DNA from 2 places in the Ruegeria sp. AJ12 genome. Region 1 is predicted to be linked to the other one. Evidence: riboswitches for the same ligand, from Rfam matches in the RefSeq annotation. Region 1 holds a riboswitch; the other holds the start of a gene.
The links. A riboswitch is a leader RNA that binds a small molecule or an ion and turns the genes downstream of it on or off. The one in region 1 is predicted to bind FMN.
Positions count from the first base shown of each region.

Region 2: another riboswitch for FMN. It lies ahead of ACR3E0_RS00065 (6,7-dimethyl-8-ribityllumazine synthase); the one in region 1 lies ahead of ACR3E0_RS20095 (6,7-dimethyl-8-ribityllumazine synthase).

Region 1 covers NZ_JBQFJJ010000001.1:4,004,086-4,010,914, reverse strand. The annotation lists gene petB (cytochrome b) at 1-979, opposite strand, end outside; gene petA (ubiquinol-cytochrome c reductase iron-sulfur subunit) at 991-1,575, opposite strand; gene ACR3E0_RS20105 (c-type cytochrome) at 2,061-2,507, shown strand; gene ACR3E0_RS20100 (FMN-binding negative transcriptional regulator) at 2,532-3,146, opposite strand; FMN riboswitch at 3,202-3,349, shown strand; gene ACR3E0_RS20095 (6,7-dimethyl-8-ribityllumazine synthase) at 3,467-3,907, shown strand; gene aroC (chorismate synthase) at 4,002-5,102, shown strand; gene ACR3E0_RS20085 (HD domain-containing protein) at 5,086-5,760, shown strand; gene ACR3E0_RS20080 (DMT family transporter) at 5,793-6,728, shown strand; gene cobO (cob(I)yrinic acid a,c-diamide adenosyltransferase) at 6,785-6,829, shown strand, end outside.
Region 2 covers NZ_JBQFJJ010000001.1:9,466-16,294, reverse strand. The annotation lists gene mtaB (tRNA (N(6)-L-threonylcarbamoyladenosine(37)-C(2))-methylthiotransferase MtaB) at 1-1,041, shown strand, start outside; partial or broken gene ACR3E0_RS00090 (cytochrome c1) at 1,155-1,936, opposite strand; gene petB (cytochrome b) at 1,954-3,297, opposite strand; gene petA (ubiquinol-cytochrome c reductase iron-sulfur subunit) at 3,309-3,893, opposite strand; gene ACR3E0_RS00075 (c-type cytochrome) at 4,379-4,825, shown strand; gene ACR3E0_RS00070 (FMN-binding negative transcriptional regulator) at 4,850-5,464, opposite strand; FMN riboswitch at 5,520-5,667, shown strand; gene ACR3E0_RS00065 (6,7-dimethyl-8-ribityllumazine synthase) at 5,785-6,225, shown strand; gene aroC (chorismate synthase) at 6,320-6,829, shown strand, end outside.

The sequences.
Region 1 (6,829 bases):
CGATGATGCCGCCGGTGATGAAGCTGGCGAACTGCACGACCCAGACCTCGCCGGTAAAGGCGCGCAGGATCGCGTAGAACGGCAGGAAGTACCATTCGGGAACGATATGCGCAGGCGTGACCAGCGGGTTGGCTTCGATGTAGTTGTCCGGGTGGCCCAGATAGTTCGGCATGTAGCCGACGATGGCCCAGAACACGACCAGGATCACGGCCAGCGCGAACAGGTCCTTGATCACGAAATACGGCCAGAAGGGCAGCGTGTCTTTCTCGGCTTCCGCCTTCGACGTGCGACGCACCTCAACACCGGTCGGGTTGTTATTGCCCGTGGTGTGGAACGCCCAGATATGCACGATCACCAGTGCCGCGATGATGAAGGGCAACAGGTAGTGCAGCGAGAAAAAGCGGTTCAGCGTGGCATTGTCCACGGCGGGTCCGCCCAGCAGCCAGGTCTGGATCGCATCACCTACGAAGGGGATTGCGCCAAACAGGCCGGTGATCACGGTCGCACCCCAGAAGGACATCTGACCCCAGGGCAGAACGTAGCCCATGAACGCGGTACCCATCATCATCAGGTAGATGAGCATCCCGATGATCCATGTGATCTCACGCGGGGCTTTGTACGAGCCGTAGAAGAGACCGCGGAAGATGTGGATATAGACCGCGACAAAGAACAGCGATGCGCCGTTTTGGTGCAGGTAGCGGATCATGTATCCGCCGTTCACGTTGCGCATGATGTGTTCAACGCTGGCAAAGGCCAGATCGACATGCGGCGTGTAGTGCATCACCAGAACGATACCGGTGATGATCTGCAGCGCCAGGCAGAACGCCAGAACGATACCCCAGATCCACCACCAGTTCAGGTTCTTGGGGGTCGGGATCATGAGGGTGTCATACAGCAGACCGACGATGGGCAAACGGCTGTTCAGCCACTTTTCGCCGTTTGTCTTCGGCTCGTAATGATCGTGGGGAATTCCGGACATCTGGGTCTCCCTTAGCCGAGCTTGATGGTTGTCGCGTCCACCCATTCAACGGGCGGGATCGGCAGGTTCTCAGGCGCGGGGCCTTTGCGGATACGACCGGCAAGGTCGTAGTGCGAGCCGTGGCAGGGGCAGAACCAACCGCCGAAATCGCCGGCGTCGCCCAGAGGCACACAGCCCAGATGTGTGCAGACGCCCATCTGAACGATCCAGGCACCGGGCGCTTCGCCTTCGGGCGACGGCATCACGCGGTTTGCGTCCGTTGCAGGCGCATCGGCATTCAGGTTTGCGTTGCGGGCCAGCGGATCGGGCAGAGCGGCAAGCCCCTCCTCGTCCTGTTGCTGTGCTTCTGCGATCTCGGCACCGGTGCGGTGGCGGATAAAGACCGGCTTGCCCAGCCATTTCACCGTCAGCTGCGTGCCCGGCTCGACCCCGCCGACATCGGTGCGGATCGAGGACAGCGCCTGAACATCTGCCGAGGGGTTCATCTGATTGATCAGGGGCCAGACCGCCGCCCCCGTGGCTACGACACCTGCGCCGCCAGCGACGTAGTAGAGGAAATCTCTGCGGGTGCCTTCGTGGTCTTCTGCGTGGGACACGAGGTTATCTCCGGTTCTTTTGGCGCCCGCGGACGGGCAAATAGCTCGCGCACCGCACGAATGCGGCGTCTTAACCGCGCTATCTATCGGGGAGAATAGATTTCGTCCAGCGGTCTTGAACGCGCAATACGCCGCATCTGGGCATTATGTCACGCCGCAGTGCTTTTTTTCATGATTCCCGTGCACAACTATTACCGCTGCCGCCAAACGCCACTTCGACTCGTACAAAGTCGATTCGCCGTCTGGCGGGCAATCGTTCGGGTTGCGCAATAGCGCACAGCATTATGTCAAAGATTAAGCGTCACGCCGTCAATATGGCTTAAGTGTGGCGTGGATTGATCTACTTTAAGGCGACGTGTTGCGATTTAAATCTTTCATATAAAATAGATATTTCTCATTCAAGTTCTCGCATGATTTCCTGTTGCACTTTTTGCGAGAATGCCGAAAAGCCCGGTCAAGCGCGAACTCCAGTTAGGAGACCTCATATGTCGAAACTTGTTTTGACCACCACATTGCTCACAATGGCCCTGTCCTCGCAGGCGGTTGCCACCGGCGACCCGGCGAAAGGCGAACTGCTCTACAACCGATGCTCATCCTGCCATGCAATCATCAAGGATGGCGAGGTTCTGGTGAAGGGCGGAATCACCGGGCCGAATCTCTACGGTGTCGTCGGTCGCATCGCCGGTACCGAGAACGACTATCTCAATGGCAGCGAACGTCTGCCGATCGGCATGTTCACCGACGACCTGATCCGTGCGGGGAACGAAGGGCTGGTCTGGACCCAGGAAAACCTGATTGCCTACTCAGAGGACCCGATCGGTTTCATTCAGGAGTTTCTGAACGACGAAACCGCGCGCCCCAACATGAGCGTCAAGCTGAAGAAAGGCGCAGACGATATTGCCGCCTATCTGGCGACGTTCAGCGCCCAGTAGGCCGTCGACCAGACCCGGCGCTGGTCAGGTGCTGCGCATCAACGCGGCCAGCCGCCCGGTTTCGGTGCCAAACCCCGTCACCTCCAATTGCCCGGCCGCGCGGAGGCGGGCGTCCTCGGTCTTGTTCTGGTTCAGTTTCCACGTGCCCTGAATGTCATCGATCCGCATCCGGCAGGGCACGATCATCCGCATCATTTTCGCCAGCGCCTCGTCAGACATCTTTCCGGTGGTCCATGGCGGCTTGGGCAACAGACGTTCTTCATAGAACGCAGATTGCCGGTCCAGCAAATCCAGCAATGTGTCGTGCGGCTGCATCTCTATCTGACCTGTCAGATGCACGGCCACGTAGTTCCACGTCGGCACCTGATCATCGACCTCGTACCAGTCAGGCGACACATAGCCGTCCGGACCCGTGACCGCGATCCGGGCGATTTGTGGCTGTTTCAGCAACCTCACGATCGGGTTTGAACGGACAAGATGCAACTCGGCCAGAGAACCATCTTCACTCAGCAAGAACGGAACGTGGCTCAACAGGGGGGCCTCCGGCGTCGACACGGCCAGAACACCGAAGGCGCGATCACGTGCGAAAGCGATGTGCCGTGCGTTGTCCTCGGCACGAAAAGCGGGGTTGGGATGCATACCTGTCCTCCTGACGATCCCTCTTGCAGAACCGCCCGCAGCTTGGCAAGCTTCATTCTGTTCTCAGGGCGGGGCGAAATTCCCCACCGGCGGTATGCGGGCCAAGACCCGTCAGCCCGCGAGCGGCCCCGTTTGTCGGGGTGTCAGCAGATCTGGTGAGAGGCCAGAGCCGACGGTGACAGTCCGGATGAAAGAGAACGCGCAGCGTGTCGCACAGCGGCACGGCTGTTCGTGATCGCCTTGGGTGACGTGTCATGCCGGGCTGGCAGCGATATGACTTCGCGAGCGCCAGCGGGCCACCAAACCGAAAGGAGATCATGATGACACACACCCGCTATGCGTTTGTAAAAGCCAACTGGCATTCCGATATCGTAGACCGCGCTTTGGACGGCTTTCTGGACTTGATTCCGGTCGATCTGGTCGATGTATTCGATGTCCCCGGTGCCTTTGAGATGCCGCTTCTGGCCAGGGATCTTGCCGAAACAGGGCGCTATGCCGCCGTGGCTTGCGCGGCCTTTGTGGTGGATGGCGGTATCTACCGGCACGAATTCGTCGCACAAGCCGTGGTAGACGGGCTGATGCGCGCCGGGTTGGATACGGGCGTTCCTGTCCTGTCAGTCTCACTGACGCCGCATCAGTATCAGGAGACGGATCATCACAACGCGATCTACCGCGCCCATTTCATTGAAAAGGGGCGCGAGGCGGCGCAGGCCGCGCTCAAGGTCACCGAGACCCGGGCGCAATTGGCGGCAGCGGCTTGATCCCAAGCGGTTGGAGCATCTGCGCCCCAACCGCAAATCTGCTTGAGGCTTGGGGCCTCGCCCGCTAATCACGACCCGCAAAGGAGCACGCCCCATGTCGATGAACAGCTTTGGACATCTTTTTCGCGTCACCACCTGGGGTGAGAGCCATGGTCCTGCATTGGGCGCCACTGTCGACGGCTGTCCGCCGGGGGTGGCAATCGACGAAGCCATGATCCAGCACTGGATGGACAAACGCAAACCGGGGCAGAACAAGTTCACCACCCAGCGGCGCGAGGCCGACGCGGTCAGGATTCTGTCGGGCGTGTTCGAAGGCCAGACAACGGGAACCCCGATCCAGCTGATGATCGAAAACACCGATCAGCGCTCGAAAGACTACGGCGACATCATGGACAAGTTCCGGCCCGGTCACGCCGATATCACTTACTGGCAGAAATACGGCATCCGCGACTATCGCGGCGGCGGGCGCAGTTCGGCCCGCGAAACCGCGGCGCGGGTCGCGGCAGGCGGACTGGCGCGCGAGGCGATCAGGCAGATCGCGCCGAACGTGCAGATCACCGGTTACATGGTGCAAATGGGTCCGCGCAAGATCGACAGGGACAGCTTTGACTGGGCACAGATCGAACAAAACCCGTTCTGGACCCCGGATGCCAAGGCCGCTGAAGACTGGGCCGCCTATCTGGACGAGCTACGCAAGTCAGGAAACTCGGTCGGGGCCGTGATCGAGGTCGTGGCACGCGGTGTTCCGGCGGGATTGGGTGCGCCTGTTTACGCCAAGTTAGACACTGATCTGGCCTCTGCCATGATGTCGATCAACGCCGTCAAGGGTGTTGAGATTGGCGAAGGCATGGCCGCCGCGGAACTCACAGGCGATGCCAACGCTGATGAGATTTTCATGGGTCAGGACGGCCCGCAATACAGCAGCAATCACGCCGGTGGTATTCTAGGTGGTATTTCGACCGGGCAGGACGTCGTGGTACGTTTTGCGGTCAAACCAACCTCATCGATCCTGACCACTCGCAAGACCATCACAAAATCCGGCGCAGAGACCGAGATTATCACCAAGGGCCGCCATGACCCCTGCGTCGGCATCCGCGCAGTCCCGGTCGGCGAGGCGATGATGGCCTGTGTGATCCTGGATCACCTGCTGCTGCATCGCGGCCAGATTGGCGAAAACCGTGGACAGATTGGCTGACCTACGTACCCGGCTGCGGACGGTTGTGGCGCAGCGTATGGCCACAGACCCGGCTCATGACCTTGCCCATCTGGACCGCGTCTGGGTGAACGCGCAGGCCATTGCGGATGTGACCACCAATATGAAGGTGTTGCTTGCAGGGTGTTATCTGCATGATCTGGTAAACTTGCCAAAGGACGACCCGGATCGCCACCTTGCATCCCGTAGATCAGCGGCGGAATCAGAGTCTATTCTTGGGAAACTCGGTTATGAACCGACACAGATTGAGGCCGCCCAGCACGCAATTGCGGCACATAGCTTTTCGGCCAAGATACCACCAGAAACGCCCGAAGCGCGTATCCTGCGCGATGCCGACCGGCTCGATGCGCTTGGCGCAATTGGCATCGCGCGCACGTTCTCGGTGTCTGGCGCCCTGGGCCGTGTCCTCTACGATCCGGCGGACCCGTTCTCAGAAAACCGACCGCTGGACGATCTGCGCTTTTCCATCGACCATTGGAAGGTCAAGCTGCTGGCTTTGCCGCAAGACATGCTGACGCCCACCGGCAGACGACTGGCGCAGCAACGCGCGCAGCGTATGATCCGGTATCTCGAAGAGTTTGCCGAGGAACTCGGCACGGCCCTGCCAGCCGAGTGGGCCGCGCTCGCCCCGACCCGTTGATCTTTGCGCCGCAAAGGCGCAGGGTCGCGCCGATGGCAAAATCCTTAACATCGCATCGACCTGTCCTTGCTGTGACGCTGAAGCTCAGCGCCCTGTTTCTGTTCACGTCTATGTCGGCCCTGGTCAAAGCGCTGTCCGAAGATTTTCCGCCGGGAGAGCTGGTCTTTTTCCGTTCTCTGTTTGCGATCCCCGTCATCATTATCTGGCTGATTGCGCGCGGCGAGCTGGCGCAAGGCTTTGTGGTCAAAAAGCCGATGGGCCATTTCTGGCGCGGCGTATTGGGGACATCCGCGATGGGCCTGACCTTCACCGGCCTCAGCCTGCTGCCTCTGCCCGAGGTGACCGCCATTGGATATGCCACGCCGATTTTCACCCTTGTTCTGGCGGCCGTCATGCTCGGTGAACGCATCCGCATGATCCGAATCGGAGCCGTTTTGCTGGGCCTGTTGGGTGTTCTGATCATGATCTGGCCCCGCCTTGGCAGCACCGAGATGGAAACCGCCGCCACGCTGGGCGCGCTCTGCGTTCTGACCGCGACGATGGCCCGGGCCTTTGTCCAGATTCACATCCGGCAACTGGTACAGGTCGACCATCCAGCGGCCATTGTGTTCTATTTTTGCGTGACTGGGACACTGCTGTCGGGGCTGACAGTGTTCTGGGGCTGGACCATCCCAACATGGGAACAACTGGTGATTCTGATCGCCATGGGTCTGACCGGAGGCGTGGCGCAGATCCTCGTGACCTCGTCCTATCGGTTTGGGCAGGCGTCGATGCTGGCGCCCTATGATTACACCACAATGCTGTTTGCGATTGTGATTGGCTATGTCTGGTTTGGTGAATTGCCGACGATCGCCATCCTGACCGGTGCCGCGCTGGTGATTGCCGGCAACGTGGTGGTGATCTGGCGTGAGCATCAACTGGGACTGGAACGCGGCAAGGCCCGGTCGGTCACCGATCCCAAAGCGTGACTTTACCTTTCGCAAACTTTCCCTAGGTTGGGCCGGACAGTCAAAACAGGTGCCCCATGAGCGACGCGCAGGATCACAAGGAAAAGATGCAAAAGGTGCAG
Region 2 (6,829 bases), 4.0 Mb from region 1:
CCGCAGACCTTTGCGCAGATGGACGAGGTCGACGCCGTCATTGGCAACACCGAAAAGATGCTGCCGGAGACCTGGAAAAGTATGGCAACGGATTTCATTGGCGAGACCGAGGCAGTCCAAGTGGATGACATCATGTCCGTCACCGAAACGGCCGGGCATCTGATCGACGGGTTCGGGACCCGGTCCCGTGCCTATGTGCAGGTTCAGAACGGCTGTGACCACCGCTGTACCTTTTGCATCATCCCCTATGGCCGTGGCAATTCGCGCAGCGTTCCTGCGGGTGTGGTGGTGGATCAGATCAAACGGTTGGTCGACAAAGGGTACAATGAGGTGGTCCTGACCGGTGTTGACCTGACCTCTTGGGGTGCTGATCTGCCAGCGCAGCCCAAGCTGGGCGATCTGGTGATGCGCATCCTGAAACTGGTACCGGACCTGCCCCGGCTGCGCATCAGTTCGATCGATTCCATTGAGGTGGATGAGAACCTGATGCAGGCTATCGGGTCCGAACCCCGCCTGATGCCGCATTTGCATTTGTCCCTTCAACATGGCGACGATCTGATCCTGAAGCGGATGAAACGCCGCCACCTGCGCGACGATGCAATCCGTTTTGCCGAAGAGGCCCGCAAGCTGCGCCCTGACATGACCTTTGGGGCAGATATCATCGCCGGGTTCCCGACCGAGACGGACGCACATTTCGAGAATTCGCTGAAGCTTGTGCGAGACTGCAATCTGACCTGGCTGCACGTGTTTCCGTATTCCAAGCGCGAAGGCACGCCTGCAGCACGTATTCCGCAGCAGGTGAACGGAAAGACAATCAAGGAACGGGCGGCGCGCCTGCGTGCTGCGGGGGAAGTACAGGTGGCGAAACACCTGTCTTCGCAGATCGGAAAACGCCATCGCGTACTGATGGAAAACGAACGGATGGGTCGTACCGAGCAGTTCACCGAAGTGATGTTTGACGCTCCGCAAACCCAAGGCCAGATCGTGGAAGCCGATATCATCGGTGCAACCGGCACCCAATTGCAGGCGAGACCCGCTTAGGAAATCCTCAGGACCTGTCCCGTCAAACACTCTTCGGCTGGTGTCGCTGAAAAAGAAAAACCTCCGCAGCCAACGCTGCGGAGGTTTTTTGTTTCAGAGATCAGCAGTTGACCTTAGTGCTTTCTGCCTTTGATCGGTGCCCACAGGCGCTTGTTGACCAGGTAGAGAAGAACCGACAGGACCGTCAGGAAGATGACGCCGACAAAACCGGCATTCTTTCGATCCATCATTTTGGGTTCCGCTGCCCACATCAGAAAGGCGGATACGTCCTCTGACATGGCACGGACAGAGTTTGCGTGGCCATCGGCAAAGTCGATCTGTTCGTCAAACAGCGGCGGACCCATCGAGATCCAGCCACCCGGGAACGCCTTGTTTTCGTAGAGGATCGTTCCTGCTTCTTCCTTTTCCTCGCCGGTGTAGCCATCCAACAGCGATGCGATGTATTCCGCACCGCCAATGCCTTTGACCAGTTGGTTGATGCCCAGACCATAGGGACCATGGAATCCGGCGCGCGCCTTGGCCATCAGGCTCAAGTCCGGTGCACCAGCACCGGTGTTGGCCGGGAAATGGTCAGTGGGGATTGCCGGGCGGAAGTCATCCAGTTCGGGGTCAAACACCTCGAAGTTTTCAGCGGAATAGGCAATGACCTGTTCTTCCGAAAAGCCCAGCGCCTCAAGGTCGCGCAGCGGACATATTGCAGCCCGTGGCAGGCCGCGCAAACTTCGGTATAGACCTGAAGCCCACGCTGCAGCTGGTTCAGATCCCAGGTTCCGAATGGTCCTTCGAACGAAAAGTCGAAATCCTCGATGTGAGTGTCGTATGCGCCTGCCGCATGGGATGTCGCAGGGGCAAGGGCCAGGGCAAGCGCGGCACCGATTGCAAGTTTCTTGAACATTTTTCCGGTCCCTCTTCTTACTCTGCCGGCGCCGTTGAAGGTGCAGCCTCAGCGTCCGGTTTCTTGTAGTGGGCGTTGAAGTCTTCCTCGATGGTCTCTGGCGGAACGTCGGGTTTTTCAATGACACCAAGGATCGGCAGGATCACGAAGAAATAGGCGAACCAGTAGGCAGATGCGATCAGCGAGAAGGTCGCATAAGGCTCTTCCGCCGGCATCGCCCCCAGCCACATCAGGGCAAAGAAGTCGATGATCAGCAGGTAGAACCACCATTTGAACATCGGGCGGTACTTGCCGGAACGCACGCTCGATGTATCCAGCCAGGGCGCCAGGGCCATGGCCAGGATCGCACCGAACATCGCCAGAACCCCAAAGAACTTGGCGTCGATGATGCCGCCGGTGATGAAGCTGGCGAACTGCACGACCCAGACCTCGCCGGTAAAGGCGCGCAGGATCGCGTAGAACGGCAGGAAGTACCATTCGGGAACGATATGCGCAGGCGTGACCAGCGGGTTGGCTTCGATGTAGTTGTCCGGGTGGCCCAGATAGTTCGGCATGTAGCCGACGATGGCCCAGAACACGACCAGGATCACGGCCAGCGCGAACAGGTCCTTGATCACGAAATACGGCCAGAAGGGCAGCGTGTCTTTCTCGGCTTCCGCCTTCGACGTGCGACGCACCTCAACACCGGTCGGGTTGTTATTGCCCGTGGTGTGGAACGCCCAGATATGCACGATCACCAGTGCCGCGATGATGAAGGGCAACAGGTAGTGCAGCGAGAAAAAGCGGTTCAGCGTGGCATTGTCCACGGCGGGTCCGCCCAGCAGCCAGGTCTGGATCGCATCACCTACGAAGGGGATTGCGCCAAACAGGCCGGTGATCACGGTCGCACCCCAGAAGGACATCTGACCCCAGGGCAGAACGTAGCCCATGAACGCGGTACCCATCATCATCAGGTAGATGAGCATCCCGATGATCCATGTGATCTCACGCGGGGCTTTGTACGAGCCGTAGAAGAGACCGCGGAAGATGTGGATATAGACCGCGACAAAGAACAGCGATGCGCCGTTTTGGTGCAGGTAGCGGATCATGTATCCGCCGTTCACGTTGCGCATGATGTGTTCAACGCTGGCAAAGGCCAGATCGACATGCGGCGTGTAGTGCATCACCAGAACGATACCGGTGATGATCTGCAGCGCCAGGCAGAACGCCAGAACGATACCCCAGATCCACCACCAGTTCAGGTTCTTGGGGGTCGGGATCATGAGGGTGTCATACAGCAGACCGACGATGGGCAAACGGCTGTTCAGCCACTTTTCGCCGTTTGTCTTCGGCTCGTAATGATCGTGGGGAATTCCGGACATCTGGGTCTCCCTTAGCCGAGCTTGATGGTTGTCGCGTCCACCCATTCAACGGGCGGGATCGGCAGGTTCTCAGGCGCGGGGCCTTTGCGGATACGACCGGCAAGGTCGTAGTGCGAGCCGTGGCAGGGGCAGAACCAACCGCCGAAATCGCCGGCGTCGCCCAGAGGCACACAGCCCAGATGTGTGCAGACGCCCATCTGAACGATCCAGGCACCGGGCGCTTCGCCTTCGGGCGACGGCATCACGCGGTTTGCGTCCGTTGCAGGCGCATCGGCATTCAGGTTTGCGTTGCGGGCCAGCGGATCGGGCAGAGCGGCAAGCCCCTCCTCGTCCTGTTGCTGTGCTTCTGCGATCTCGGCACCGGTGCGGTGGCGGATAAAGACCGGCTTGCCCAGCCATTTCACCGTCAGCTGCGTGCCCGGCTCGACCCCGCCGACATCGGTGCGGATCGAGGACAGCGCCTGAACATCTGCCGAGGGGTTCATCTGATTGATCAGGGGCCAGACCGCCGCCCCCGTGGCTACGACACCTGCGCCGCCAGCGACGTAGTAGAGGAAATCTCTGCGGGTGCCTTCGTGGTCTTCTGCGTGGGACACGAGGTTATCTCCGGTTCTTTTGGCGCCCGCGGACGGGCAAATAGCTCGCGCACCGCACGAATGCGGCGTCTTAACCGCGCTATCTATCGGGGAGAATAGATTTCGTCCAGCGGTCTTGAACGCGCAATACGCCGCATCTGGGCATTATGTCACGCCGCAGTGCTTTTTTTCATGATTCCCGTGCACAACTATTACCGCTGCCGCCAAACGCCACTTCGACTCGTACAAAGTCGATTCGCCGTCTGGCGGGCAATCGTTCGGGTTGCGCAATAGCGCACAGCATTATGTCAAAGATTAAGCGTCACGCCGTCAATATGGCTTAAGTGTGGCGTGGATTGATCTACTTTAAGGCGACGTGTTGCGATTTAAATCTTTCATATAAAATAGATATTTCTCATTCAAGTTCTCGCATGATTTCCTGTTGCACTTTTTGCGAGAATGCCGAAAAGCCCGGTCAAGCGCGAACTCCAGTTAGGAGACCTCATATGTCGAAACTTGTTTTGACCACCACATTGCTCACAATGGCCCTGTCCTCGCAGGCGGTTGCCACCGGCGACCCGGCGAAAGGCGAACTGCTCTACAACCGATGCTCATCCTGCCATGCAATCATCAAGGATGGCGAGGTTCTGGTGAAGGGCGGAATCACCGGGCCGAATCTCTACGGTGTCGTCGGTCGCATCGCCGGTACCGAGAACGACTATCTCAATGGCAGCGAACGTCTGCCGATCGGCATGTTCACCGACGACCTGATCCGTGCGGGGAACGAAGGGCTGGTCTGGACCCAGGAAAACCTGATTGCCTACTCAGAGGACCCGATCGGTTTCATTCAGGAGTTTCTGAACGACGAAACCGCGCGCCCCAACATGAGCGTCAAGCTGAAGAAAGGCGCAGACGATATTGCCGCCTATCTGGCGACGTTCAGCGCCCAGTAGGCCGTCGACCAGACCCGGCGCTGGTCAGGTGCTGCGCATCAACGCGGCCAGCCGCCCGGTTTCGGTGCCAAACCCCGTCACCTCCAATTGCCCGGCCGCGCGGAGGCGGGCGTCCTCGGTCTTGTTCTGGTTCAGTTTCCACGTGCCCTGAATGTCATCGATCCGCATCCGGCAGGGCACGATCATCCGCATCATTTTCGCCAGCGCCTCGTCAGACATCTTTCCGGTGGTCCATGGCGGCTTGGGCAACAGACGTTCTTCATAGAACGCAGATTGCCGGTCCAGCAAATCCAGCAATGTGTCGTGCGGCTGCATCTCTATCTGACCTGTCAGATGCACGGCCACGTAGTTCCACGTCGGCACCTGATCATCGACCTCGTACCAGTCAGGCGACACATAGCCGTCCGGACCCGTGACCGCGATCCGGGCGATTTGTGGCTGTTTCAGCAACCTCACGATCGGGTTTGAACGGACAAGATGCAACTCGGCCAGAGAACCATCTTCACTCAGCAAGAACGGAACGTGGCTCAACAGGGGGGCCTCCGGCGTCGACACGGCCAGAACACCGAAGGCGCGATCACGTGCGAAAGCGATGTGCCGTGCGTTGTCCTCGGCACGAAAAGCGGGGTTGGGATGCATACCTGTCCTCCTGACGATCCCTCTTGCAGAACCGCCCGCAGCTTGGCAAGCTTCATTCTGTTCTCAGGGCGGGGCGAAATTCCCCACCGGCGGTATGCGGGCCAAGACCCGTCAGCCCGCGAGCGGCCCCGTTTGTCGGGGTGTCAGCAGATCTGGTGAGAGGCCAGAGCCGACGGTGACAGTCCGGATGAAAGAGAACGCGCAGCGTGTCGCACAGCGGCACGGCTGTTCGTGATCGCCTTGGGTGACGTGTCATGCCGGGCTGGCAGCGATATGACTTCGCGAGCGCCAGCGGGCCACCAAACCGAAAGGAGATCATGATGACACACACCCGCTATGCGTTTGTAAAAGCCAACTGGCATTCCGATATCGTAGACCGCGCTTTGGACGGCTTTCTGGACTTGATTCCGGTCGATCTGGTCGATGTATTCGATGTCCCCGGTGCCTTTGAGATGCCGCTTCTGGCCAGGGATCTTGCCGAAACAGGGCGCTATGCCGCCGTGGCTTGCGCGGCCTTTGTGGTGGATGGCGGTATCTACCGGCACGAATTCGTCGCACAAGCCGTGGTAGACGGGCTGATGCGCGCCGGGTTGGATACGGGCGTTCCTGTCCTGTCAGTCTCACTGACGCCGCATCAGTATCAGGAGACGGATCATCACAACGCGATCTACCGCGCCCATTTCATTGAAAAGGGGCGCGAGGCGGCGCAGGCCGCGCTCAAGGTCACCGAGACCCGGGCGCAATTGGCGGCAGCGGCTTGATCCCAAGCGGTTGGAGCATCTGCGCCCCAACCGCAAATCTGCTTGAGGCTTGGGGCCTCGCCCGCTAATCACGACCCGCAAAGGAGCACGCCCCATGTCGATGAACAGCTTTGGACATCTTTTTCGCGTCACCACCTGGGGTGAGAGCCATGGTCCTGCATTGGGCGCCACTGTCGACGGCTGTCCGCCGGGGGTGGCAATCGACGAAGCCATGATCCAGCACTGGATGGACAAACGCAAACCGGGGCAGAACAAGTTCACCACCCAGCGGCGCGAGGCCGACGCGGTCAGGATTCTGTCGGGCGTGTTCGAAGGCCAGACAACGGGAACCCCGATCCAGCTGATGATCGAAAACACCGATCAGCGCTCGAAAGACTACGGCGACATCATGGACAAGTTCCGGCCCGGTCACGCCGATATCACTTACTGGCAGAAATACGGCATCCGCGACTATCGCGGCGGCGGGCGCAGTTCGGCCCGCGAAACCGCGGCGCGGGTCGCGGCAGGCGGACTGGCGCGCGAGGCGATCAGGCAGATCGCGCCGAACGTGCAGATCACCGGTTACATGGTGCAAATGGGTCCGCGCAAGATCGACAGGGACAGC